DNA from 3 places in the Streptosporangium heterodermiicola genome. Region 3 is predicted to be linked to each of the others. Evidence: riboswitches for the same ligand, from Rfam matches in the RefSeq annotation. Region 3 holds a riboswitch; each other region holds the start of a gene.
What was found. Region 3 has a riboswitch for cyclic di-AMP ahead of ACSC1Q_RS19365 (C40 family peptidase). Riboswitches for the same ligand answer to the same signal wherever they lie in the genome.

Region 1: it holds a riboswitch for cyclic di-AMP, as region 3 does, so the genes downstream of both, ACSC1Q_RS05690 (CHAP domain-containing protein) here and ACSC1Q_RS19365 (C40 family peptidase) in region 3, are expected to answer to the same signal.
Region 2: it holds a riboswitch for cyclic di-AMP, as region 3 does, so the genes downstream of both, ACSC1Q_RS33020 (C40 family peptidase) here and ACSC1Q_RS19365 (C40 family peptidase) in region 3, are expected to answer to the same signal.

The regions. Positions count from the first base shown of each region.
Region 1 is NZ_JBPJSR010000002.1:417,284-420,595, forward strand. Features, by position in the region: gene ACSC1Q_RS05685 (ABC transporter substrate-binding protein) at 1-297, opposite strand, end outside; gene ACSC1Q_RS05690 (CHAP domain-containing protein) at 1,011-1,703, opposite strand; cyclic di-AMP (ydaO/yuaA leader) riboswitch at 1,722-1,860, opposite strand; gene ACSC1Q_RS05695 (hypothetical protein) at 2,672-3,312, shown strand, end outside.
Region 2 is NZ_JBPJSR010000019.1:113,692-117,003, forward strand. Features, by position in the region: gene ACSC1Q_RS33010 (RDD family protein) at 1-241, opposite strand, end outside; gene ACSC1Q_RS33015 (amino-acid N-acetyltransferase) at 470-1,003, opposite strand; cyclic di-AMP (ydaO/yuaA leader) riboswitch at 1,460-1,605, shown strand; gene ACSC1Q_RS33020 (C40 family peptidase) at 1,614-2,663, shown strand; gene ACSC1Q_RS33025 (helix-turn-helix domain-containing protein) at 2,850-3,050, opposite strand.
Region 3 is NZ_JBPJSR010000008.1:197,734-201,045, reverse strand. Features, by position in the region: gene ACSC1Q_RS19370 (3-isopropylmalate dehydrogenase) at 83-1,129, opposite strand; cyclic di-AMP (ydaO/yuaA leader) riboswitch at 1,270-1,503, shown strand; gene ACSC1Q_RS19365 (C40 family peptidase) at 1,491-2,099, shown strand; gene serA (phosphoglycerate dehydrogenase) at 2,597-3,312, opposite strand, start outside.

The sequences.
Region 1 (3,312 bases), on a different contig from region 3:
CAGGCGCTGTAGCAGCTGCGGGAGGTAGACGTCCTCGAACCGGTCGGTCAGGTTCTGGTACTTGACCTGGATGTTCGGGTGCGCCGCGTTCCACGTCTCCACGGCCTTGTCGTAGCCGAAGTTCTCGCCGCCGCCGAAGGTGTGCACGGTGATGGTCACCGGCTCGGCCGCCGCGGCGGAGCCGCCGTTCGCGGCGGGCGTGGCGGGCTCGCTGGAGCTGCACGACGTGACGGCCAGGGCGGTGGCCGCCATGACCGCGACGGCGGCGAGCCTGCCGTGCCGCTTGTTGTTCAACATTCCGGACCCCTCTCAGGTGGTCGCCCGAATCATTGGGAGGCGACATCGCGGACCGGTCCCCGACAAACGCGGTCCTCGTGACGAGGTCGTTCCTCAATGTGCTTTGGGAGCGCTCCCACGAAGAGTGGACGATGGGCAACCGGGACGTCAATATGCCGAAACTCAACCGTTACATCCGGCCGTTTTAGGCAGGACTATTGGTACCAAACCTGCACAAAGATCTCATCAAGATGATTGGGAGCGCTCCCATCTCACGGACATACAGTCGGGGCATTTCGTGTCCGCGCGGGGGCGGGGGACGCCGATCGGGGTCGAGGGTGGCTCCCTCGGCGGGCGCCCGCTGAGGGCTGTCAAGAGGGTGTCAGGAGGGGGTCGGGGAGGGCGGCGAGGGACCCCGGCCACCGGAGCCGGGCCGGGGGAGGGGGCGAGGAGACGCCATCGGAGCCAGGGGAGGGGGGGACGTTCCCGGGGAGGGACGAGGGGGGAGGTGCGGAACGCTCCCGGAAGTCGGGAGAGGGGGACACGTAACGCTCCCGGGATCGGGCGAGGGGGCGCGGGACGCTCCCGGGGGGAGGGGGGACGCGGAACGCTCCCGGGGGCGTCGCCTGTTCGGGCGACGCCCCCGGGAGCGTGTGGACCGGGCCGCCGTTCACCGGCGGGGGGCCGGGACGCCCGCGCCGCAGGGGAGGACGGGTGCGGGTGGCGGGGGCGGGTCAGTTGGAGTAGACGGGGTAGCCGTAGCCGACGACCTGGGAGACGGGCCGGACGCGCTGCTCGACGTCGCCGTTGCCGGTGTTGCCCTCGATCGTGGTGATCGTGCCGTCCCCGTTGTCCTTCTTCACGAAGCCGACGTGGTCGATGCCGTCGATGGTCTTGCCGCCGGCCCAGTCGAAGTAGACGACGGCGCCGGGGGTGGGGATGGTGCCCCAGTGCCCGTTGTTCTTGAACCACTTGGCGTGGGCCACGGTGTAGGCGTCCCAGCCCATGGTGGGGCGGATGCCGGCCATCTCGCCGACCCAGGAGACGAACATCGCGCACCAGGGGGCGTTGGCGTAGTCGTACACGGTACTGCCGCCGTCGCGGGCGAGGGTCTCCTTGGCCCGGGGGCTCGACATGTACCAGGAGTGGAACTTGGTGCCGCCGCCCTGGGCGTTCTCGCGGACGCCGATCTGCTTGGAGGCGATGTCCAGGACCTTCGCCGCGGAGACCTTGGGGAGCCTCTCGGCCACGATCTGCAGGGGGGTCTTCGCGACCTTGGAGGCCTGCGCCTGGGTGTCGACGGGCGGGGCGTTCACGACGCCGTGGCCGTCGGCCAGTGCGGTGCCGGTGGTGCCGGTCGCCAGGGCGACGCACGCGCCCATGATGGCGCATGCCGCGCGGGGAGTGGAGATGAGGCGATGGGTCATACGGGGGTTCGACTCCTTGCTTCGCTTCCATTCCGCCTACCGGGTTAGCTGACGGGTTCGGGCTGGGAAGTGCCCTACGGCGCACAGGTGCGCTGATTCACCCCAGGAACGTGGTTCCCCGGTTCCGCAGACCTCGCGGATTCGGCGGCCGTGCTCACCGTCGGCGGAAAGGTCTCCGCCGGGTGGGACACGGTCGGGCAATGTGACGGCAATGCACAGACCTGGATAGACCTAGGCAATTGCCATGAATAGGACGAAGGTACGTCAGGGGGACAGACGATTACAAGTAGGACATATTGCCCTGGCTTGGGAATACGTCCGAACCGGGGAGGTGTTGCACGGTGCCGTCCGACTGAGGGGTGGGGTGAGGCGGCCCCGGCCACGCCCCTCCCCGGCGGGGCGGGAGGACACCCCGCCGGGACCGGGACCCCCTGTCTCCACGGCGATCCGGATTTTCCGGACCCGCCCGCGAGTTGCCGGCCGGAGGGGGCTGTGACGCACGGGTGAGGCTCCGGCCGGGGGGTGACGCACTCGGTCAAGTATCGAACAGGTTTTCGATGGTAAAAAGTATTCGGATGGTAGGGGTTCTCCCATGAAGGGCCGGAGCCGACGTGCCGGATCCGGCTGCTCCGGGCCCGTGTCCAGAAGAGTTTTCGCAGCTCAGGGACGCGGCAGAGGGAGGCGGGCAGGCCTCGCCGCCCGGAAGGTAAAGAGACGCGCTCGACGGGGCTCCGCGGCCCCGCGAAGGTAAAGGTGTCGGGCAAAGGAACGCGCTTTCCCCCAGGCCTCGTCGCGCACGCGGGTAAAGACCGGACGATCATCATCAAGCGCGCGTGGTCGGCTGTTCACCCGCAGTTCCCGGGCGCTTAAGGACACCGGGTTAGGTTGTGGCAGTCGTGAACGGGTCATCGCCCGGCGTGGAGGACGGCCGAGACCACGCGCGGGATCAGGGTTCGGCCGTTGCCTGGGTGGAGTCACCGCTGCAGATGCTCTGCGCGGTGGAGGCCCACCACGCCGGGCTGCTCGGCGCCCGCAGCCATCTCGTGCCCAGGGCGAAACTCCGCCCGCTGGCCGTGACGGGCCGCGAGCTGGGCCGTCTCACCCTGCCGAGCGGGCTGGAGCTCACCGCGGCCAGGCCGGACATGCCCCGGCCGCGCCGGGGGGAGACCTGGGTGGTGGGCGACGCCTTCTCCGGCAAGGTCCAGTTCCGCTGGCTCACCGCGCTCCCCGGCCGGATCGTGATCGTCGACGACGGGCTCGCCACCATCAGGCTCCTGGAACTGCTCACCGGCAGGCTGGGAACACCCTTGCTGCGGGCGAGGGCGAAGGTCGGAAGGCTCAGGACCGCCCTCGGCGCGGCGGCCGGGCTCAGGCTGCGCGCCGCCGCCCGCTCGGGACGGCTGTCGATCTTCACCGCGCTGCCCGTGCCCCCCGACCTGGCGAAGGCCGTACGCGCCGGGGGAGCCGAGCTGGTCACCCACGACTTCGCCTGGCTGCGGTCCCAGCCGCTGCGCGCGCCCCGCCCCGAGGAGCGCACCGTCGTCCTCGGCACCTCGCTGGTCCGCAACGGCCTGATCCACCGCGACCGCTACTTCACCTGGCTCGCCGG
Region 2 (3,312 bases), on a different contig from region 3:
CCTGCTGCTGGCCGTAGCCCTGCTGCTCGTGGGAGGACTGCTGGCCGTAGCCGGGCTGCTGCCCGTACGCGCCGGTCCCGCCCTGCTGCTGGCCGTAACCCTGCTGCTGGCCGTACCCACCCTGCTGGCCGTAGTCGGGCTGCTGGCCGTAGCCCTGCTGCCCGTAGCCCTGCTGGCCGTATCCGGGCTGGCTCTGTCCGGGGCCGGTGTTCGGCTGTGAGGCCTCCGACCTGTACCCCACGACTGTCACGTCGGGGTCGAGTCCGCCAGGGCCTCGACCCGCGTTGTGCTGTCCGTAATCCGGCTGCCCCGACGGTGTGCGATCGCGGTCGGGATCATCCTGTGGATACGGCGGCTGTCCGGTGCTCACCGCGTCACCTCACTTAGACTGCGCATGTGGCAAATGTCAGACGCACATGCATGCTGCTGCACAAGGTATCGACATAGGTATCAACAGTCACCTTTCCGATCAGTCAGCTCTAAAGTCATCAGAGTCTGGCTCCCGTGTCAGATGCAGCAGCATCCGGGTGTTTCCCAAGGTGTTGGGCTTGACGTGTTCCAGGTCGAGGAACTCCGCCACACCCTCGTCGTAGGAGGCGAGAAGTTCGGCGTAGACCTCCGGGGCGACGGGCGTGCCCTGGATCTCCCGGAATCCGTGCCGGGCGAAGAAGTCGACCTCGAAGGTCAGGCAGAAGACCCGGCGCAGGCCCAGCTCGGCGGCCGTGCGAATGAGCGCGGAGACGATCCGGTGGCCGATCCCCATTCCTCTGCGGGTCGGATCGACGGCGACGGTGCGGATCTCGGCCAGATCCTCCCAGAGGACGTGAAGGGCCCCGCAGCCGATCACCTCCCCCTCCGCGTCGGTGGCGACCCAGAACTCCTGGACGTGCTCGTACAGGGTGACGGTGGCCTTCTCCAGCAGGCGCCGGCCGACGCCGCCGTAGGTGTCGACGAGCCGCCTGACGGCCCGGACGTCCTGGGTGCGGGCGCGGCGGACCGTGATCTCGGAACCCGTCCCCGGCCCGGGCGAACCTCGCTCCGCCCCCGCGGATTCGGCGCGCCGCTCCCCGTCGCCGGGGGCGTGAATGACCGGCACGGGAGAATGCTCAGCAAGCTGCTCCATGACCGTTCAGCGTACGTCCTCACGGGTCTTCAATTACGGCTCCTCCTTAACTCCCAGCTCGCAGGCCGCACGTGACCCTTGGCAGTCGCTTTACCACGCTCGGTGCACGGCGCCTCCCGTGTGCCGCAACTCACCTTTGGCACGGTCCCGGACCTGGGAAGACCTCCATCACACCCGTCACACGGGAGGCAAAGGCAGCGTAATGGCCATGTTGATCATATTGAGGTGTGATCTTTTCGTGACACCTCAGTTGCGAAACCTCTACTGAATTCGCAGTTCTGGTTGAGCAGGAACCACAGGTGCACTAATCTCCGTGCTCGATGTCAGAGACGTAAAAAGCCTGACCCGCCGAATCCCCCCACGCAGGGAACCGGGGACCCACCACGTCCTCCGGGGTGAATCCGAGTGCCACCGGCGCACCCGGTAGGGCTGCCTCCGGCCCGAACCCGTCAGCTAACCCGGTAGGCGGCCGAGGAGAAGGAGCCTGTTGGTGAAGCGCACGCGCGACCACGGAGGAGAGCACGCGGGTCACGACACCCGCTGCCGAGAGCGCGCGCCACGAGGGCTGCGCCGTCGCATGGCGGTCGTCGGCCTGGTATTCGCCACCCTGACCCTCGGCACCCCGCTGGTGGCGGCCACCGCGGACCCCGAGCCCAGCCTCCAGCAGCTGGCCAAACAGGCGGAGAAGCTGCACCAGGAGATCGGCACCCTCGCGGAGCGCTACAACGGCGAGCGGGTCAAGCTCAGGCAGGCCCAGAGGGCCGCAGAGAGCGCCAAGAAGACCCTCGCGTCGAGCGAGTCCGAGCTGGCGGCCCGCCGCACCAAGGCGACCCTCCTCGCGCAGAGCACCTACATGTCGGGCGGCCTGAACTCGGGGCTCGTCTTCACGCAGGCCACCGATCCCGACACCTTCCTCGACCAGGCGACCACCAACTACGCGCTCCAGCAGCAGCAGAGCGAGGAGGTCGCCCAGGTGAGCCGGGCGATCGAGGCCGCCGAGCGGGCCCAGGCCGGAGCCAAGGCCAGGACCGCGGAGGTCAAGAAGATCCTGGCGGAGATCGACGGCAACCGGACCAAGATCGAGCGGCTGGTCGACCGGGTCGAGAGCGACCTGTTCAGCGAGGTGCGCGCCAGGGCCGTCGGCAACAGGGGCGCCCGGGTGAGGACGAACGTGCCCATCGTGGGCAGCGGCAAGGCCGCGGAGGCCACCCGCTGGGCGCTCACCCAGCAGCTGAAGCCGTACGTCTGGGGCGCCGAGGGTCCCAACGGCTTCGACTGCTCCGGCCTGGTCATGTGGGCCTACCAGAAGGTCGGCATCAGCCTGCCGCACTACACCGGCGACCAGTGGACCGCGGGCACCCACGTCACCAGGAACGAACTGCGCCCCGGTGACCTCGTCTTCTTCTACAGCGACCTGCACCACGTCGGGATCTACATCGGCGCGGGCCTGATGGTCCACGCGCCCCAGACGGGTGACGTCGTCCACATCGCCACGATCGACAACCGGCCCTTCGCCGGAGGCGTCCGCATCGCCGCCTGAACCGGCAACCGGCGCCGACGATCGGATCCGCGTCGGATTCGCGTACGGCCGGGCCGGGGCCGCGGGGCCCGGAGCGCGTGCTCGCGGGAGGAACCGCGATCGGACCCACGTACGGCCGGGCCGGGTCGCACGCGTGTCAGCCCGCACGCGTGTCCGGCCCGACCTGCCGGACACGCGTGCGGTGTGTCAGATCAGGCGGCGACGAGCTGCCCAGGCCACGGCCTCGATCGCCGTGGCGACGCCGATGCGGTCGCAGATGCCTCTGAGCCTGCGTCTGACCGTCCGGCCGCTGATGTCGAGGCGACGCCCCACCCGATCGACGGTGACACCCTTGGCGAGCTCAGCCAGCAGCACGAGGTCGTCGTCGCTGAGACCGATATCGCTCATGCCCAGGGGGCTGTCGCCATGGCGTGAATCCACTTCTGGATATGCCATCAAGAGTCACTCCCCCCACTCTGGAAACCGGGCGCGAGACGCCGGAAATGAATACCGTCCGCCAGGAACGGTAAACGCCTTGTTCAAAGGTCGTCAAGTTCCACTCTTCATAGCGTGCGTCCAGTATTGACATAGCAGGCGCTACGTGAAGTACTCATGATATGTCAGTGCCTTTGCGGCTATGTCATGATCGAGCGCAGGCACGAGCCGGCAA
Region 3 (3,312 bases):
CCGGCACTGCTGGAGAAACAAAAACGCGCCTGGCGGCTCGGGTGAGCCGCCAGGCGCGTCGGGGTCGAGGAGGGCGGCTTCCTCAGCCGGCTACTCGGGCGGTGATGTCGTCGCCGATCTCGCGGGTGGTCCGGCCGGCCCGGCCGGTCAGCCGCTCGACCAGGTCGTCGGCGACGGCCCGCTCGACCCTGGCGGCCTCGGCGGCCAGGCCCAGGTGATCGAGGAGCATGGCGATCGACAGGATCGTGGCGGTCGGGTCGGCCTTGCCCTGGCCCGCGATGTCGGGGGCGCTGCCGTGAACCGGCTCGAACATGCTCGGCGCGGTGCGGTCGGGGTTGACGTTGCCGCTCGCCGCGAGGCCGATGCCACCGGCGATCGCCGCGCCGATGTCGGTGAGGATGTCGCCGAAGAGGTTGTCGGTGACGATCACGTCGAAGCGCTCGGGCTGGCTGACGAAGAACATCGAGGCCGCGTCGACGTGGCAGTAGTCGGTCTGGACGTCGGGATACTCCAGGCCGACGCGGTCGAAGGTGCGGGCCCAGAGGTCACCGGCGTAGGTGAGCACGTTGGTCTTGTGGACCAGGGTCAGCTTCCCGCGGGGGCGGCCCTGCGCCTTGTCGAAGGCGTAGCGCACGACGCGCTCGACGCCGTACGCGGTGTTCAGAGACTCCTGGGTGGCGATCTCGTGCGGCGTGCCCCGGCGCATGACGCCACCCGCGCCGGCGTACGGACCCTCGGTGCCCTCGCGGACGACGATCATGTCGATGTCCTCGGGGCGGGCCCTGCCCAGCGGCGTCTCGACGCCGGGGAAGAGCTTGACCGGGCGGAGGTTCACGTAGTGGTCGAGCCGGAAGCGGAGCTTGAGCAGCAGGTCGCGCTCCAGGATGCCCGGGGGCACGCTGGGGTCGCCGACCGCGCCGAGCAGGATCGCGTCGTATCCGCGCAGCTCGTCGAGGACCGTGTCGGGCAGGGTCTCGCCGGTCTCGTGGTAGCGCTTGGCGCCGAGGTCGTAGGTGGTGGTCTCCACCTTCGTGCCGACCGCTTCGAGGACCTTCAGCCCCTCGGTGACGACCTCGACTCCGATTCCGTCCCCGGGGATGACCGCCAGGCGAATGTTACGCGAATCCATGCAGGCACCTTACCGGTCCGTCTCGGTGATCGAACAACGGTCTCATCCTCCGGACACGCTCGCCCGTCGGACCCCCTGATCGTTTTGTCCATTTTTGCTTCCTATTGACCGTTTCGTGAGGTTTGGTTATGGTCCTCCCATTCACATCAATGCCTAATCCGTACGGGCCATCCCCTTACCGGGCCCGCACGGAGCCGGGGAACCACTCTTTACGGGATCTACCTGGCCTCGGGAACCCCGCTCCTCCCCCGGAGCGCCGTTCCCGGCCGTCGTCAGGTGGATTCCTTGGGGCGAATCAGCGCGTTCTCGCGCCGTAGGGCGGCCTCCACGCCCGAGCCCGACAGCTCACCCGGCCGGCCTTATGGAAGGAATCATCCTGTCCGGCACAGTTCTCCCCCGCGTCCTGTCCATCTCCGCCTCCATGATCGTCGTCGGCGCCGCGGTGTGCGCGACCTCACCCGCCGCCCTGGCCGCCTCCCCGCCCCCCGCCCCCGGGCCCGCCGCGCTCAACACCCCCGCGCTGAGAGAGGCCCTGAAGGCCGTGGCCGTCAGGCCCGCCTGGCAGAAAGCCGTGAAGTGGGCCCTGTCCAAGCAGGGAACGCCCTACGTCTGGGGCGGCACCGGCCACGGCGGCTTCGACTGCTCCGGCCTGGTGCTCCGCGCCTACGGCGCCGCCGGGATCAAGCTCCCCCGCGTCACCAACGACCAGTACGCCGCCTTCTCCAAGAAGATCGCCTGGAAGAATCTCAAGCCCGGTGACCTGGTCTTCTTCAGCGGCCTCGGCCACGTCGGCATGATCACGAAACCCGGCTACATGGTGCACGCCCCGCAGACCGGCGACGTGGTCAAGGAGGAGAAACTCGACTCCTGGCGCCGCGAGTCCTTCGCCGGCGCGGTGCGCCCCGACCCGCAGGGTGTTCAGCTGGCCAAGCGGGTCGAGCTCGCGACCGAGACCGTGACCGGCGGATGAGACACGCCGGCGGATCACCGCCGGGAGACAGTGGAGACCCCGGCGGCGAGAACGGGTTCAGCGGGTGGGGACACCACCGTTGTCCCTGCGGTCCAGAGCGGTCTGGAGCGCGTCGGCGGCCTCGTCCTCGGTCTCGTCGGGACGGTTCCAGGGATACATGTCGTACATGGCGAATCTCGTCTCGGTCGCATGCCAGCAAGGAAGGTGGTCGAGACTCCGGTCGGGACTCCGACCAGGCCTGATGTCGCGGGTCCGGATCACGGACCGGCGGCGGGGGCTTGGAGCCGGCACGCGCCACGACACCGCGGCGAGTCGCCGGCCTGCCCCTGTCAGGCCTCGCCGCGGCAGGTAGGAATTACGAGAACCTGGCGCATTTCACTCCAGGTTACCCGGCGGTGGAAACACCGTCTCGTCCGGCGTACACACTTCTCACATGCTGAGACGAGAGGTGGCCGCCGCCCCGGTCTCCGGGGTGGCGGCCACCTGGGCTTTTCCGGCTAGTCGGCCAGGTCGACCGAGCGGCCGCTGTCGGCGCCGATCTCCGAGCCGATCTGGTCGATCACCTCGGCCGGGATGGCGGTGTCGACGGTGAGCGCGATGAGCGCCTTGCCGCCCTTGACGTCACGGGCCACCTGCATCGAGGCGATGTTGATCGAGTGGTCGCCGAGGATGCGGCCGACCACGCCGACGATGCCGGGGCGGTCGGTGTAGGTGAAGAACGACAGGTGGTCGGTCGGCTCGATCTCCATCTGGTAGCCGTTGACCTCGACGATCTTCGTGATCTGCCTCGGCCCGGCCAGGGTGCCGGAGACCGAGATCGCGCGGCCGTCGGCGAGGACGCCGCGGACCGTCACGACGTTGCGCCAGTCGGGGCTCTCGGAGCTGGTGATCAGCTCGACCGACACGCCGCGGTCCTTGGCCAGCAGCGGGGCGTTGACGTAGGTGACCGAGTCCTCGACCACGTCGGTGAAGACGCCCTTGAGCGCGGCCAGCTCCAGCACGCGGACGTCGTGGGAGGCGATCTCGCCGCGCACCTCGACGTCGAGCTTGGTGGCGACCTCGCCCGCGAGGGCGGTGAACACCCGGCCGAGCTTCTCGGCCAGCGGCAGGCCCGGCTTGACGTCCTCGGCGACGGCGCCGCCCTGGACGTTGACCGCGTCCGGCACGAACTCCCCGGCGAGCGCGAGCTTCACGCTGCGCGCGACCTGGGTGC